Regions from separate parts of the Bacillus sp. DX3.1 genome, predicted to be linked through region 3. Evidence: riboswitches for the same ligand, from Rfam matches in the RefSeq annotation. Region 3 holds a riboswitch; each other region holds the start of a gene.
The links. Region 3 has a riboswitch for S-adenosylmethionine ahead of QRE67_RS19890 (bifunctional homocysteine S-methyltransferase/methylenetetrahydrofolate reductase). Riboswitches for the same ligand answer to the same signal wherever they lie in the genome.
Positions count from the first base shown of each region.

Region 1: it holds a riboswitch for S-adenosylmethionine, as region 3 does, so the genes downstream of both, metK (methionine adenosyltransferase) here and QRE67_RS19890 (bifunctional homocysteine S-methyltransferase/methylenetetrahydrofolate reductase) in region 3, are expected to answer to the same signal.
Region 2: it holds a riboswitch for S-adenosylmethionine, as region 3 does, so the genes downstream of both, QRE67_RS01970 (methionine ABC transporter ATP-binding protein) here and QRE67_RS19890 (bifunctional homocysteine S-methyltransferase/methylenetetrahydrofolate reductase) in region 3, are expected to answer to the same signal.

Region 1 is NZ_CP128153.1:4,450,391-4,456,064, reverse strand. It holds gene pckA (phosphoenolpyruvate carboxykinase (ATP)) at 1-585, opposite strand, end outside; SAM riboswitch class I at 816-937, shown strand; gene metK (methionine adenosyltransferase) at 1,105-2,304, shown strand; gene QRE67_RS22340 (VWA domain-containing protein) at 2,377-3,720, opposite strand; gene QRE67_RS22335 (MogA/MoaB family molybdenum cofactor biosynthesis protein) at 4,279-4,788, shown strand; gene mobA (molybdenum cofactor guanylyltransferase) at 4,785-5,378, shown strand; partial or broken gene QRE67_RS22325 (glycosyltransferase family 4 protein) at 5,388-5,674, opposite strand, start outside.
Region 2 is NZ_CP128153.1:380,059-385,732, reverse strand. It holds gene QRE67_RS01980 (MetQ/NlpA family ABC transporter substrate-binding protein) at 1-139, opposite strand, end outside; gene QRE67_RS01975 (methionine ABC transporter permease) at 160-825, opposite strand; gene QRE67_RS01970 (methionine ABC transporter ATP-binding protein) at 815-1,834, opposite strand; SAM riboswitch class I at 1,954-2,057, opposite strand; gene QRE67_RS01965 (cysteine hydrolase family protein) at 2,615-3,172, shown strand; gene QRE67_RS01960 (DUF4097 family beta strand repeat-containing protein) at 3,332-4,342, opposite strand; gene pruA (L-glutamate gamma-semialdehyde dehydrogenase) at 4,955-5,674, opposite strand, start outside.
Region 3 is NZ_CP128153.1:3,963,296-3,968,969, forward strand. It holds gene metH (methionine synthase) at 1-1,668, opposite strand, end outside; gene QRE67_RS19890 (bifunctional homocysteine S-methyltransferase/methylenetetrahydrofolate reductase) at 1,665-3,500, opposite strand; SAM riboswitch class I at 3,571-3,682, opposite strand; SAM riboswitch class I at 3,886-3,998, shown strand; gene QRE67_RS19895 (methionine biosynthesis PLP-dependent protein) at 4,203-5,315, shown strand; gene metC (cystathionine beta-lyase) at 5,312-5,674, shown strand, end outside.

The DNA.
Region 1 (5,674 bases), 490 kb from region 3:
TTCTCCAGCATACTCAGTACCACCGATTAATACGATACGTTTTTCAAAAGACACCATAATAAATGCTTCAGAATTTGTACCATCAATTTCTGGATCTGCTTTAAAGTTAGGTGCAGAGACAATTGTAAATTGTGCTTCATGATTTTTTGCCTCTTCTTCAGTTGGGCGAATGAATAATTGATGTACGAATAAATTATGCCATGCGTATTCGTTAACAACTTGAATTGGAAGACGATAGTTATGGTCAGCACCAGCGAATCCTTTAAATACGAATAATTCTTCTTTTTCTTTTAAGTATTCCAACACTTTCGTATATAATTTATTAAAATGTTCTTCAGAAATCGGTTGATTTACAGGTCCCCAAGCAATTTTATCCGCAACCGATGTTTCTTTCACAATGAATTTATCTTTAGGAGAACGTCCTGTATATTTTCCTGTTGAAGCAGAAACTGCACCAGTAGAAGTTAATTTTCCTTCATTTCTCATTAGTACTTTTTCCACTAATTGTGGAACGCTTAATTGAACCTGTGCATTGCTTCCGTTCAGTAATTCATGTAATCCAATTTGGACATTCACAGTACTCATAGTTACATACCATCCTTTTTAATTTAATGAATTATTTCTCGTAATCCCCATCAAGAGTATAACACAATCATATAAATAATGTATACTATTTATTTGTTTTTGTTTGTGCGAATGTATTATTTCTTTTCTAGATATTTCATTCGACAAAAAATGTGAAAAACTTGTAGGAATATGTGAATATTAATTGACAAATAAATATCATTTCTTTAGTATAGGTTGGGACGGATACTCTCTTATCCCGAGCTGGCGGAGGGACAGGCCCGATGAAGCCCAGCAACCTCACTTGTACGGTAAAGACAAGTGAATAGGTGCTAAAACCTGTGCGAGGCTTATTGGTCTCGAACGATAAGAGCAAAGGGCAAAAAGCAGTATGCAAGTAGCAAATTAAACCTTTCCTCTATTATAAATAGGAAAGGTTTTTCTTTATACTTGTGGGAGAATATATGAATGTCGCAGTTTGTGGCAAATTAAGGATGAGTTCCGTACAATATATACAATTACTGTAGGGAGGTTTACCACATGACAAAAAAACGTCATCTGTTCACATCTGAGTCTGTAACTGAAGGACATCCAGATAAAATTTGTGACCAAATTTCTGATTCAATTTTAGACGCGATCTTAGCAAAAGACGCAAATGCACGTGTAGCTTGTGAAACAACAGTAACAACTGGTTTAGTATTGGTAGCGGGGGAAATTACAACTTCTACTTATGTAGATATTCCAAAAATCGTTCGCGAAACAATTCAAGGCATCGGCTATACGCGTGCAAAATACGGATTCGATGCAGAAACTTGTGCAGTTTTAACAGCTATCGATGAGCAATCTGCTGATATCGCAATGGGTGTTGACAAAGCGTTAGAAGCGCGTGAAGGTCAAATGACTGATGAAGAGATTGAAGCAATTGGTGCGGGTGACCAAGGTTTAATGTTTGGTTTCGCATGTAATGAAACAAAAGAATTAATGCCACTTCCAATCTCACTTGCTCACAAATTAGCTCGTCGTTTAACGGAAGTTCGTAAAGATGAAACATTAGAATATTTACGTCCAGACGGTAAAACGCAAGTTACAGTTGAGTATGATGAAAATGGTAAACCAGTACGTATCGATACAATTGTAATTTCTACACAGCATCATCCAGAAGTTACATGGGAACAAATCGATAGCGATTTAAAAGAGCACGTAATCAAATCTGTAGTACCAGCAGAATTAATGGATGAAGAAACGAAATTCTTCATTAACCCAACTGGCCGTTTTGTAATCGGTGGACCACAAGGGGATGCTGGTTTAACAGGACGTAAAATTATCGTTGATACTTATGGTGGATATGCTCGTCACGGCGGCGGTGCATTCTCTGGTAAAGATGCAACAAAGGTTGACCGTTCTGCAGCATACGCAGCTCGTTATGTTGCGAAAAACATCGTAGCAGCGGGTCTTGCTGAAAAAGCAGAAGTACAACTTGCATACGCAATCGGCGTAGCGCAACCGGTATCAATTTCAGTTGATACATTCGGCACTGGTAAAGTATCTGAAGATGTATTAGTAGAACTAGTACGTAGCAACTTCGATCTTCGCCCAGCTGGTATCATCAAAATGTTAGACTTACGTCGCCCAATTTACAAACAAACAGCAGCTTACGGCCACTTCGGACGTACTGATGTAGACCTTTCATGGGAACGTACAGACAAAGCAGCAACTTTAAAAGAGCAAGCTAGTCTATAATATAAGAAGAAAGAAGCTTTGCGTGAAGGCGCAAAGCTTCTTTTGAATTAATTTCCGTTTTTCTTATCAATGTTATTTCTTATTTCCTTCGTTTGTAATTTCACTCCATTTATTAATTCCATTGTTAACAGATTCGCTCCAAAGCTTACTTCCATTATGGACTGCATAGCCAAAAGTCTTACTGCCGCGATCAATAATCATATTGTATGTACCGCGAATCGGATGATCAGGAGATTTTCCAATTTCATCTTTTACATATTGTTGTGCTTGCTTTAAGTGTTCTTTTTCTGTTTGAGAGAGCTCTTTTATTGCTTCTTTCGTATCAGTTACTAATTTCTTCTTTTGTTCTTTTTTCTCTAGTGCTTCTTTTTGTCCTTGTTCTTTCCATTGTCGCCAATGAGTTTGTAATTCTTCATATTGTGCGCGGAGATAATCATTTAACGCACGTTCATCGTCAACTGATGTAAATTCACCTTTTCCCGCACTTGCAACTTCTTTTAATTGTTTTCTTCCCTCATCATCTACATCGAATCCAATAATATTTACAACTGTTTCTATATTTGGTTGGTTATTCAGGTCTTTAGCAGCTTGAACAGGATTTCCATTGCAAGTTTCAATTCCATCACTTACAACATAGACGATAGCCTCAGGGGTGTCTTGGGGAATATCTTTTTTCGTTTCTTGTAATGCGCTGGCAATAGGTGTCCATCCAGTTGGTTTTACGCCGTTAAGAGCGTTTTTAAGTGCTATTTCATCATGTCTCGCACTACGATATATTTCTTCTGTTGCGCCACAAGATAACGCCTTATCTTTTTCTTCATTACTTCCTTTATGTCCATATACTCGTAAAGAAACAGAAGCATTTTTCGGAAGCTGGGCGGAGAATTGTTCAATTGCTTCTTTTGCAGCATCCATCTTTGTTTTTTCTCCCACTTTTCCAGCCATACTTCCGCTCGTATCTAGTAAAATAGAAAAGTGGATTTTTTTCTCTTCAGGCAATGTAATTTCATTGCTTGGTTTTTCATTGTTTACTTCTACAGATGTATTAAAGTTAACGAAAATTGGAATATATGGACGGTAATCTTCAGCTAAAAGACTTAACATGCGATTATAGTATTCTTCTGATGTTAAATCTTTTGGAAGTTTATCGAGTTCCTCTTTTACCTTTGCCTCATCATAGTTTTTTCCAGCATATTTTCCGGGTGGTTTCATCAGCATTTTCTCTATGTCAGTTAGTTCGCGGTTCAATTTTACTTGTTGTTCTTCATTTGGTTTTGTTTTTTCTTCTTTCTTTTCTTTTTTTGCATCTATTGTATTTGTTGTCTCGCTATTTTTCTTTGTATTTGTTTCAGTAGAATGGCTGCAGGCTGTTGTGAGAAGAAAAAAAGTAGCAATAATGATTCCAAATTTCTTCATATGGATCCTCCTAATGAAAATTTTAAAAAGTATTTTCCATTGGTTAGTATGAAGAGAAATATATTGAATTTCTGTTGGATTGTACTAGTCTTTTTCTCTAATTTTCGAACAAATAACGTGCAGTATACTTCTCCATCTAGCTCAATATATTTTTTCATATTCGTCATCCCACTTGCAGGAAATGGCATATGAACTCATGCTTTTTCATATGTTTCCAAATTCAATCAACTAAAAATGCCAGTGCTAGGGGAATTGCTGTACGAGTCAAATAAGAGCGAGTGAAGCCGTCCGGCATTGATACGTATAATTTTAGAAAGTTGATATCATCTATAGAAGGGAATTAGGATTATAAGAAAAGGAATCCGTGGGACATGTTGTTTCAATAAAGTAAAGTTCGAAGTGCAGATAAACCCCTTTTTATGGGTATATATACTTATATTGTATCATGATGCTTTGGTCATGCAATAGAGAATTGTATGTGATGTATCTCATATTTGTTAGAGTGTCTATACGATATGATAAAATCATGAGTAGTTTATTAAGAAGGGGAGAATACGAATGAGTGTCACAGAACATAAAAAACAAGCACCTAAAGAGGTTCGTTGCAAAATCATTACAATTTCTGATACACGAACAGAAGAAACGGATAAGAGTGGTAAGTTATTACACGAGTTATTAATGGAGGCTGGTCATGAAGTGACAGCTTATGAAATTGTAAAAGATGATAAAGAAAGCATTAGGCAAGCTGTATTATCTGGCTATCATCAAGAAGATGTCGATGTTGTATTAACAAACGGCGGAACAGGTATTACAAAGCGTGATGTAACGATTGAGGCAGTTGGAGCACTCTTAGATAAGGAAATCGTCGGGTTTGGTGAGTTGTTTCGCATGATTAGTTATTTAGAAGATATCGGAAGCGCAGCAATGTTAAGCAGAGCAATTGGCGGAACGATTGGGCGAAAAGTTGTTTTTTCTATGCCAGGTTCAACAGGAGCGGTTCGTCTTGCGATGAGCAAATTAATCTTGCCAGAGCTGGGGCATATTACATTTGAGTTGAACCGTCAATGAAACGTATTGCAGGGATCATTTTAGCGGGAGGTCAATCTCGGCGTTTTGGAGAACCGAAAGCATTGGCAGTTTGGCAAGGTCAAACATTTATAGAGCATATTGCTACGGTGATGCAATCAGTCGTGCAAAATTTGGTGATTATTAGTCATGCTGATACGAAAGAGCAAATCACTACTTTAGTTCATGCACAAGTAGTAGAAGATATTCCTCTATATAAAGGAAACGGTCCACTTGCAGGAATTATAACAGGAATGGAGTGTGTGGAGGCAGAGTGGTACATTATTACTCCGTGTGATACGCCGAATGTTTCAAAAGAGTGGGCAATGGCGTTAGTAGCACGAATGAGTGAAGAATGTGAGGCGATTGTTCCCATTATAGATGGAAGAAAACAACCGCTTTTAGCTGCGTATCATCACCAGGTAAAGGACAAATTGTATGCATTGTTGAACGAAGAAAAAAGAAGTATGGGGCAACTTTTATCACAATGTAACGTACAGTATGTGATGGAGGAAGAGTTGCATTTGCCAAAAGAGTTGTTTTTTAATGTAAATACAAAAGAAGAATATGCTCGATTACAAAATAAAAGGTAAAGTCAATCATTATGCAAGTAATTCTGTTTTATTTTGTTGAAGGGTGTCTTCATATTGCATGATTAAGTCATTAAAAATCTCATCCCAGCTTTTTGCTACAGCATAGGATTTAGCCGCTATCTGCATTTCTGTACGCATTTCTTTGTTATCTAGCAATGTATAAACAGATGATAAAAATGAATCTGGATTTTTAGGTTCACAGAGGAAACCAGTTTTTCCTTCTGTAATAATATTTTTAACACCGCCCGCATTTGCACCAATAACAGGGGTACCGCATGCGAGTGATTCGAGCACAA
Region 2 (5,674 bases), 1.6 Mb from region 3:
TCTGTAAAATACTCCATGAATCTCCATCCGTTCCTGTTACACCGACGCGAACCACTTTCTCTTTTGCATCAGCTCCGCAACCACTTAAAAGTGAAATCCCCACAATCGCTGACAATACAAATGCTAATATTTTTTTCATGTCATTTTCCCCTTTTCCTTTTATGATCTGTGTAAAAAGACCTTTGCAAAATAGTTTCCTAAGTTTTGTGCAATTTGTACAAGAATAATAAGTAATACAACTGTCACGAACATAACGGAAGTATCAAAACGTTGATAACCATACGTCATTGCCAAATCACCCAGACCGCCACCGCCAACAAGACCAGCAACTGCCGAAAATTCAATTAAACCAACTGTCATAAACGTAACACCTAAAATTAATGGAGCTAACGCTTCTGGAACCAGAATCTCAAAAACAATTCGCAGCGGTGATGCCCCCATCGCTTGTGCCGCCTCAATAATACCTTTTGGAACAGAAATCAAATTTGTTTCTACCATCCTTGCAATCCCAATAGAAGCTACTAGCGTCATCGGAAAGATAGCAGCGGCTGTGCCGATTGTCGTTCCGATAACAGTACGTGTCAACGGACTAAGAGCGACTAAAAAGATGATAAATGGTACCGGACGAATCGTGTTAATAATAATATTAAGAATAGAAAAGACCAGTTTATTTTCTAAAAAGTTCCCTTTTCTCGTCACATATAAAAGCAAACCTAGAGGTATACCCAGAATTATAGCGAATATAAGGGTGACAATTACCATTAAGAGTGTATCCCCTGTCGCATCTAAAATACGGGGCCAAAATATACTCCAATCAACTCGCATGACTTTCAACCTCCTTCAGTTGCACTTGTAATCGTAGATGTTGTAGCACTTTTTGAATTTCTTTTTGCTCCCCTTTTAGTTCTACGAGGAGATTTCCAAATAAAACACCTTGTAATTCAATGATATTTCCATAGAGTACATTTACATCAACATTATAATTTTTCGCGATATAAGATAACACCGGCTGTCCCGTCGCCTCACCAGTAAATGTTAAACGATAGATCAATCCACCATTTTGAATTTTAGCAAGGACACTTTCTGGTAAGTGATCGTTAATAATAGAACGCACGAAGTTTTTTGTTATTTTTGTTTTTGGTTTTGTAAACACATCGAACAGTATTCCTTCTTCAATTACTTTCCCTTTTTCCATAACGGCCACGCGGTGACAAATTTCTTTCACAACCTGCATCTCGTGTGTAATAAGAAGAATCGTTACATTATATTCTCGATTTACCTTCTTTAATAGATTCAAAATTTCTGTTGTCGTTTCTGGATCCAAAGCAGATGTTGCTTCATCGCAAATGAGAATATCTGGTGATGTTGCAAGTGCTCTTGCAATCCCTACACGTTGTTTCTGTCCACCTGATAATTGTTCTGGATAGTAGTCAGCTTTATCTTCTAATCCGACAAACTTCAATAGCTCATTTACGCGCTCTTTTATTTCTTTCTTTGACAACTTCGCTAACCTCAGTGGATAAGCAATATTTCCATACACTGTTCTAGATTTGAATAAATTAAAACCTTGGAAAATCATCCCGATTCGCTGTCTTAGCTGACGTAGCTCTTTTGTTGATAATGACGTGATATCTTTTTCATCAATTAAAATCGTTCCCGATGTTGGGCGTTCTAGCATATTTACTAAGCGTAACAGTGTACTTTTCCCAGCACCGCTAAAACCAATAATGCCGAAAATCTCACCCTTTTCCACTGTTAATGTTACATCGTCTACTGCATGAACCGATTGACCTCCTGACTCATACACTTTACTTACGCTCTCAAATGAAATCATGTTCTTCCCTCCCATGTGTTGTAACAACTTGAAGCAGTTCTTGAGGCAAAATAAAAAGTGCTCTTCTTCTTATCCATAATACAAATAAGAAGAAGAGCACTTATATACTCATTCACATCTTCTCATCTTCCAAGCTTATTAGCTTGCTGGAATTAGCACGGTATTCAAAAAATCCGTTGCTGAGGTATCAAAGGGCCAGTCCCTCCACCTCTCTGGATAAGAGTGTATCGATTTAATTGTCGTTTAATTAAGATTTATTATAAAACTCCGAAAAGAAAGAGTCAACAAAAATATTTGAAAAATACGTTATTTATTCTTTTATCAAGATGTTCGAATGAAAAATACGTTACATTTTCATTACTCAGCAGTAGATTTTCATTTTACGTAAATTTCTTCTTACTATATAAATCCATTTTTATTTTTCAACATATAAGCCGCGGCTATGGATAACAAAAGGTGACCTGCACTCGTTTTCTCTCTTTGTTTTCAATATGTTTGGGCAGGAAGAGGATCTGACCGCTTCTATGCATGGCCAGATGCTCTCTCCCACCTAAAAAGAAGGGTTTTATGTCGTTTTTTTAATTTGTATTTATATACTTCTCTTTCCAAAAGGAAAATACTAGTCTCTAATGGAATAACATAAAGTGAAACTTTGATCAGTAGGGCTTTTACAGGCAGTTATCCCCCATCTATCTTCTTTGCATTTCTCAGAATCTTGAGATGGGGGGCTTACTGCCCACGAATAGCGGGATAAAATGAAAACGGAGGACGATAGAACATATGAAAACAGCCCTTTTACTCGTCGATATTCAAAACGACTATTTTCCAAACGGAAAGATGGAACTACGTAGTGCAGTAGAAGCTAGCGAATATGCAAGTCAACTTCTTCAATATTTTCGAGAAACAAATCAACCAATTTTCCATATCCAGCATGTATCTACAAAAGAAAGTGCTACATTTTTCCTTCCTAATACAGAAGGTGTCCATATTCATGAGAATGTTCGTCCTTTACGAGATGAAACAGTCATTCTAAAACACTATCCAAATAGTTTTCGAGAAACAACATTACTGGAGCAATTGCAACAAATTGACATTGAAAAGGTCATTATATGCGGTATGATGACTCACATGTGTATTGATGCCACAGTAAGGGCTGCGTTTGATTTTGGCTTTAGTTGTACTGTTGTACATGATGCGTGTGCAACAAAAGATCTTATATTTAAAAATGCAACGATTCCTGCTGTGTATATTCACAATACAATTTTGGCAAGTTTAAATGACGTATATGCGGATGTTATGAGTACAGAAGAATTTTTGAATCTTGAAAGGACTATATAATCAATCGTTTTTTTACAAACAGTTATGCTCCGACCTATCTTCTGTCTTGCTTACATCTGTAATTGAAGAATTCACTATCCATTAATGCAGGATAAAAAAACGTGTCCCTACTTGTAGTGGGACATGTTTTTTGAGAATACAAGAACTTTCACGCATAAACTATCGTAATTTAAAGTCACCTGAACTTGTTCTCACTTTAATATTATTTTCTCCTGATCCCTTTACTCCAATTAATGTATTCTTCGATTTTTCTTCATATGATAGACCATCTACGTTTACATCTGCTTTTCCAGAACTTCCATCAAAATCCACTTTTAAAGAATCGGGTAGCGTCTCAAATCTCATACTAATATCCCCGCTTGATGTACTACATTCTACATCGCCCTTTAAATTACTATCATTATATTCAATATTACCCGATGAAGTTTTAAATACTACATTTTTAGAACGAAGACCATCTACTTGAATTTTCCCACTACTTGTATTGAAATCGGCCATCTCAATGTCATTTTTCTTACTTTCAATAGCGCCACTAGACGTTTTAGCTGTTAATTTGTCATCTATTTTGGAATCTAATAAAGATAGGTCCCCCGATGAAGCTTTCATTGTTAACTCCCTTGCCTCTATCCCTCTTGTTACAGCATCTCCAGATGATGTTGTAGCTGTTAATTTGTTATTTATTTTGGAATCTATTAGAGATAGGTCCCCCGATGAAGTTTTCATCGTTAACTCCTTTGTCTCTAATCCTCTTGCTACAGCATCTCCAGATGATGTTGTAGCTTGTATATTTTCATACATTTTCTTCGGAATTTTAATTTGCAGTTTAACATCTGTAACTGTTCCAAGTTGCAGTCCAAATAAACTATCATCTGTTACAAACTCAACATTTAACTTATTATTCGTTTCCTTCACCGTAAATTTATACTTATCTTCTACATTTTTGCTAACACTTCCATCTAATGAAACTTCAATTTCTTTCAAATCAGTTGGAACGATTTCAACATCTGCTGCAGGAGCCTCTACTTGAATGTCATCAATTTTCTCACTAGCTACCGTTTCTTTTTTATGGATTTCAGTATCATTAAACGCCCCTCCCAAAACCGTTATTGCTCCTGCACCAATAATCCCTATGATTAATAAAAACAATGCAATAAAAACGACCTTTTTCATAAATAAAAATCCTCCATTTCATGTATGATTCTTACTCCGTACAGCAAAAACACTTTAAAAGACTCTTCTAAAAAACTTATATAGCTTTTATTATTCAGTACCGTATATTATTTAGTACCGCGCGATGATTAACTGTTTTTTCAGAACTTTACGAAGTAAATTGTAGCATTTTCCATAATATGTTACAAGTGATTTAAAGGGAAAATTTGTTATAAAAAAACACACCACCATCAGTGAGCAAAACTGATGGTGGTGCCTTTTTGTCAAACCATAGATTTTCTTTCAAATTGTATTATACAGGAAATTTGTAAAATTCATACTAAAAAATATGACGAGCAGAAATAATTTTCTGACGACTTTTGTTTCTATATAAATCCATTTTGAGTTTTCGACATATAAGCCACGGCTATGGATAACAAAAGGTGACCTGCACTCGTTTTCTCTCTTTGTTTTCACTATGTCTGGGCTGGAAAAGGATCTGACCGCTTCTATGCATGAACGGATGCTCTCTCCCACCTAAAAAGAAGGGTTTTATGTCGGTTTTTTATTTTGTATTTATATATGTATAAGAAAAGACCTTCTCCATTACTGAGAAGGCCTTTCTTATACTTCTTACAGTGTTTCAGAAGTAGTTTTTGCTTGCATGTGTAGTGCTAGGTAATCAGGTCCACCTGCTTTAGAGTCTGTACCAGACATGTTAAAGCCACCGAATGGTTGGTAACCTACGATTGCACCTGTGCATCCACGGTTGAAGTATAAGTTACCAACGTGGAAGTCTTCACGTGCTTTTTCGATATGTTCACGGTTATTAGAAACAACAGCTCCTGTTAAACCGTATTCTGTATTGTTTGCAATTGCAAGCGCATGATCAAAGTCTTTTGCTTTGCAGAATGCGACTACTGGTCCGAAGATTTCTTCTTTCATTAAGCGAGCATCTTCTGCAACATCAGCAACGATTGTTGGTTGAATGAACCAACCTTTAGAATCATCACCTTCGCCACCTGCTACAATTTTACCTTCTTCTTTACCAATTGCAACATAGCTCATTACTTTATCAAATGCTGCTTGGTCGTTAACTGGTCCCATGTTTAAGCCTAGTTCAGCTGGGTTTCCTACTGTTAATTCTTTTGTTAATTCAACAGCACGATTTAATACATGATCATATACATCTTCATGGATTACTGCACGAGAGCAAGCAGAACATTTTTGTCCTGAGAATCCGAATGCAGATGCAACGATAGATTTTGCTGCTAATTCAAGATCAGCTTCTTTATCAACAACGATTGTATCTTTACCGCCCATTTCAGCGATAACACGTTTTAACCAAATTTG
Region 3 (5,674 bases):
CGCATGATATAAAAAGACAGAGTTTAACACTTCACGGCCCGCTGGTGGCAAACCGAACGATATATTACTTACACCTAAAATGGTTAAACACTCGGGCAATGCTTCTTTAATGAGGCGAATCCCTTCAATTGTCGCTGCCGCTGAACCGATATATTCTTCATCACCCGTTCCCACTGGAAAAACGAGGGCATCAAAAATAATATCTGATGGACGTATACCATATTTCGTCGTTAACAATTCGTAGCTTCGTTTTGCAATTTCCAATTTTCTGTCTGCACTTACTGCCATTCCTTCTTCATCAATTGTTCCAACTACAATAGCAGCACCGTATTTTCGAATAAGTGGTGTAACCTTCTCAAAGCGCTCTTCTCCATCTTCTAAATTAATAGAGTTAATGACACCCTTACCTTGTATATATGTAAGTGCTTTCTCCATTACATTTTCATCTGTTGAATCTATCATAATTGGAACCTTTAATACTTTCGTTACCTCTGCCAAAAAGTTTTCCATATCTTCTATTTCATCACGATCTGGATCAGCCATACAAATATCAATAATATGAGCATTTTTCTTCACTTGTGTTCTCGCTATTTCAGCCGCTTCTTCAAATTTCCCTTCTGCAATTAATCGTTTAAACTTTCTTGACCCAATAACATTTGTTCTTTCGCCAACGAATAGTGGCCGCATGGAATCATCATATTGCATTGCTTCAAGGCCACTAATCCCATGGCCTTTTCGCACATGATTCACGCGTGGCTGTAATGTTGCAAGTGAAGTTTTGATCGCTCGTATATGATCCGGCGTTGTTCCACAACACCCGCCGACAATATTTACCCAACCTTCTTCTGCAAATAATTTCACTTTTTCGGCAAGTGATTTTGGCGATTCATGATAATGTCCATCTTCATCTGGAAGACCTGCATTTGGATAACATGAAATGTGACACTCCGATAATTCAGAAAGAGAACGAATATGCTCTCGCATAAACTCTGGACCAGTTGCACAGTTCAAACCGACAGATAGTGGCTTCATATGCTCAATTGATAAATAAAATGCCTCAATCGTTTGACCTGCTAAAGTCGTTCCCATCGGTTCAATTGTTCCCGAAATCATAAGCAGCACCGTTTGTTTTGTTTCCGCAAAGGCTTGCTGGATTCCTAAACAAGCAGCCTTCACATTTCGCATATCTTGACTCGTTTCCACAAGCAATACATCCACGCCGCCTCGCAATAACCCTCGCGCTTGTCTCTTATATGCTTCGATTAGCCCATCAAATGTCACCCCACCTGTCACACTAATCGCTTTCGTTGTTGGCCCCATTGCACCGGCGACATATACTTCCTTACTGCTCTCTATCACCGCTTGTTTTGCTAGCAGCGCTGCTATCTCATTCAATTCTTCATCTAAATGAGATAACTCATAGTCGCTTAATACAATATTGGTCGCTCCAAATGTATTTGTCTCAATGATATCCGCACCGGCTTCTATGTATTCTTTATGAATTTGTAAAATGACATCCGGGCGCGTTTTCACTAAATATTCATTACATCCCTCATATTCTTCTCCTCCGAAGTCTTCCGCTACCAAATCTGCTTGCTGAATCATCGTTCCCATCGCACCATCTAAAATTAAAATTTCCTGTTGTAATCTCTCTTGTATTGGTCTCATAGATTTATTCCTTCTTTCGCTTTTTGCTTCTCTCTTACATACCCAGTAAGCTGCTCTGTAATTTCGTATTTTAAAAATGGTGTAATGAGGTAAATCCCGTTAAAGAATTCCATAGCAGCATCGATTAACTCTTGTGAAATACGGATTCCTTCTTCAATTGCCGCCTGCGATGTTTCATGACCCTCCATTCTTGTTCTGATTTCTTCTGGGAGCGTGATTCCGGGAACTTCAAAATGTAAAAAATCGGCATTCCGTTTACTTACTAGTGGCATAATCCCAATAAAAATTGGTTGTTCTAAATGTTTTGTAGCTTCATATACTTCCTCAATTAATGCTGCATCGTAAATTGGCTGTGTCAAAAAATACTCTGCTCCCGCTGCAATTTTTCTCTCCATTCGCTTTACAGCGGCTTTCAAATGTCTCACATTTGGATTAAAAGCTCCTCCAACTGAGAATCGTGTAGCGGGACCAATCGACTTCCCTAAAATAGAACGTCCGTCATTCATTTCTTTAATCATTTTGGTCAATTCAATGGAAGACAAATCATATACTGAAGTCGCTCCAGGGAAATCACCGACGCGTGCTGGATCACCTGTTAAAGCCAACACTTCTTCCATACCTAATGCAGACAACCCAAGTAAATGAGACTGCAGACCAATTACATTATGATCCCGGCATGTTAAGTGCGTCAGCACGGGGATATTATGTTTCGTTAATAATGCGCCCATGGCCATATTAGAAATGCGCGGTGATGCTAAAGAATTATCCGCTAATGTAACAGCGTCTGCCCCAGCTCTTTTTAATGCTCTTGCTCCTTCAAAAAAGCGTTGTGTATCCAGTGTTTTTGGTGGATCTAATTCAACGATAACCGTCGTTTGTTTCTTCGCTTTCTCGGCAAGCGTAACATGATTACCAGCGCGTTTCGTTTGCGTATGAATCACTTGTGGCCGCTGGACAACCTGCTTTTCTGTAACGGGTATTACATTTTCAAGAGCACGTTTCATCCCCTGGATATGTGCGGGTGTTGTTCCACAACACCCTCCCAACAAACGGATACCTTGCTCAATAAACTTTGGTGTCATCTCTTCAAAATACGCTGGACTTCCTTCATATACATAACGCCCTTCTACATAGTTTGGAAGACCTGCATTTGGATAAGCTGACAAATAACCTTTTTTCGGAATCGATATCATTTTGAAAGCTTCCGTCATATGAAGCGGCCCTAATTGACAGTTTAGCCCAACAACATTTGCTCCGTGGTCTAGAAGCTGAGCTAACATTTTATTTACATCATTGCCGTTTTGTGTTGTACCAGCTTCATGAAGAGCAAGCTGTGCAATAATTGGAATGGTTGTTTGTTTCCGCAACACTTTAACAGCATGCAGCAATTCAAACTCATCATAAAATGTTTCTAATAACAGTCCATCAACCTCTCCCTCAAGCAAGGCACCCGCTTGCTCAAGTAGCATAAACTCACGTTCCATATCAGTCGTTGTAACCGCTCCAATATGCTTCATCCCACCAATTGTCCCTAAAATTGCATTTCTATCTGTCACTGCCGATTTTGCAAGTTTAACCGCTTCCTTATTAATTTTGACAACCTGGTTCTCCAAACCATACATGCGCAGTTTAGCTTCATTTGCACCATACGTATTTGTTTGAATGATATCCGCACCAGCAGCCACATATTGTTTGTGAATTGATATAATACGATCTGGATCAGAAAGATTTAACTCTTCAAAACTACTTTGCAAACCATGAGAATGTAACAATGTCCCGACTGCTCCATCACCGATAACAATTCCTTTTGACAATAAATCTAGTAATTTCACCTGTCTCCCTCTTTTCTATCAATATAAAAACCCCCTCTTCGCCTTGAAGAGGGGGACATCATTAATCCTCCTCTTATCATGCAAAACAAGTTGTTTTGCAGGTATTAGCACCGTTTCAAACATTCTGTTTGAAGGTTGCCGGGTTTCACAGGGCCTTTTCCCTCCACCGCTCTCAATAAGAGTTCGTCTTTATTATTTAATTATGTAACTAAAAGGAAATACGTGTACCTTTTAACAATCTTTGTTAATTTTCTCATAAATTTAGCATGAGAGAAAATAAAAGTCAATAATTATAGAGAGAAAATAAAAATTATTTAAAATAAAGTTGCAATTCTCATAACTTTTATTGTAAAGTTAAAAACATAATAAAATTTCATACAAAATATTCTTATCTAGAGAGGTAGAGGGACTGGCCCGTTGACACCTCAGCAACCATTAACGTGACCGTTAATAAGGTGCTAATTCCAGCAAATTGTGAAAAGATTTGACAGATAAGAAGAAGACTATATTCGCATAAAAGCCTTCTTCTTAGAAGGCTTTTTTTATTTTTTCCCCACTAACGGGCAGTAATATCCCACCTAAATCAAAGCAGTTAGGTGGCGGATAAACTGCTCGTTAAAGCCCGATTGATGAGGGCTAATCATCCATGAGGAATACAGCCCCACTGATGAAAGTCTAACTTTATATAAGGAGGAATTATACATGTCAACAATCGAAACAAAACTTGCCCAAATTGGAAACCGGAGTGAAAAAACAACTGGAACAGTTAATCCACCTGTTTACTTTTCAACCGCATATCGGCATGAAGGAATTGGAAAATCCACTGGCTTTGACTATTCAAGAACAGGAAATCCAACACGTCTTCTATTAGAGCATGCCATCACTGATTTAGAACAAGGTAAGCAGGGATATGCCTGTAGTTCTGGAATGGCAGCTGTTCTTCTCGTTCTTTCACTGTTCCGTTCTGGTGATGAGCTTATCGTATCAGAAGACTTATATGGAGGCACCTATCGTCTCTTTTCTGAACATGAAGACAAGTGGAATATTCGATGTAGATACGTAGATACACAATCTATCGAGCAGATAGAACGAGCAATCTCTTCTCAAACAAAAGCTATTTTTATAGAAACACCAACGAATCCGTTGATGCAAGTAACAGACATTGCTGCTGTTGCAGCTGTCGCAAAGCGACACGGTTTACTTCTAATCGTGGATAATACGTTTTATACGCCATATATACAACAGCCACTAACAGAAGGTGCTGATATTGTATTGCACAGTGCAACGAAATATTTAGGTGGTCACAATGATGTTTTAAGCGGACTCGTAATTGCGAAAGGCGAATCTTTATGTGAAGAACTTGCTCACTATCATAATGCTTCCGGTGCTGTTCTCAGTCCATTTGATTCTTGGCTACTCATTCGTGGCATGAAAACATTGGCACTTCGCATGAAACAACACGAGGAAAATGCGAAAAAACTCGTTTCTTATTTAAATAGTGAAGACGGTGTAACCGATGTTTTTTATCCAGGAAGAGGAGGTATGATTTCATTTCGCCTTCGCGATGAAAAGTGGATTGATCCATTCTTACAATCTTTATCCCTTATTACATTTGCAGAAAGTCTTGGCGGAGTCGAGAGCTTAATGACATATCCCGCGACGCAAACGCATGCTGATATACCAGAAGAAGTACGAACAGCACGTGGCGTGTGTAATCGCCTCCTTCGTTTTTCCGTCGGCATTGAAAATGGCGATGATTTAATTCGAGACTTACAACAAGCAATTAAACATGTAAAAGAAGGTGTGAGAATATGAGTTATTCACTAGATACACTCTTACTTCATAACCAATATAAACATGATTCACAAACAGGTGCTGTTAACGTTCCCATCTATAATACATCGACATTTCATCAATTTGATGCAGATACGTTTGGAAAATACGATTATAGTCGATCTGGTAATCCAACACGTGATGCGCTTGAAGACATCATTGCTTTATTAGAAGGTGGATCAAAAGGATTTGCCTTTTCATCTGGAATCGCAGCGATTTCTACGGCCTTTCTACTTCTATCACAAGGAGATCATGTTCTTATTTCAGAAGATGTATACGGAGGAACTTATCGCATTGTAACTGAGGTGCTCTCTCGCTATGGTGTTTCGCATACATTCGTT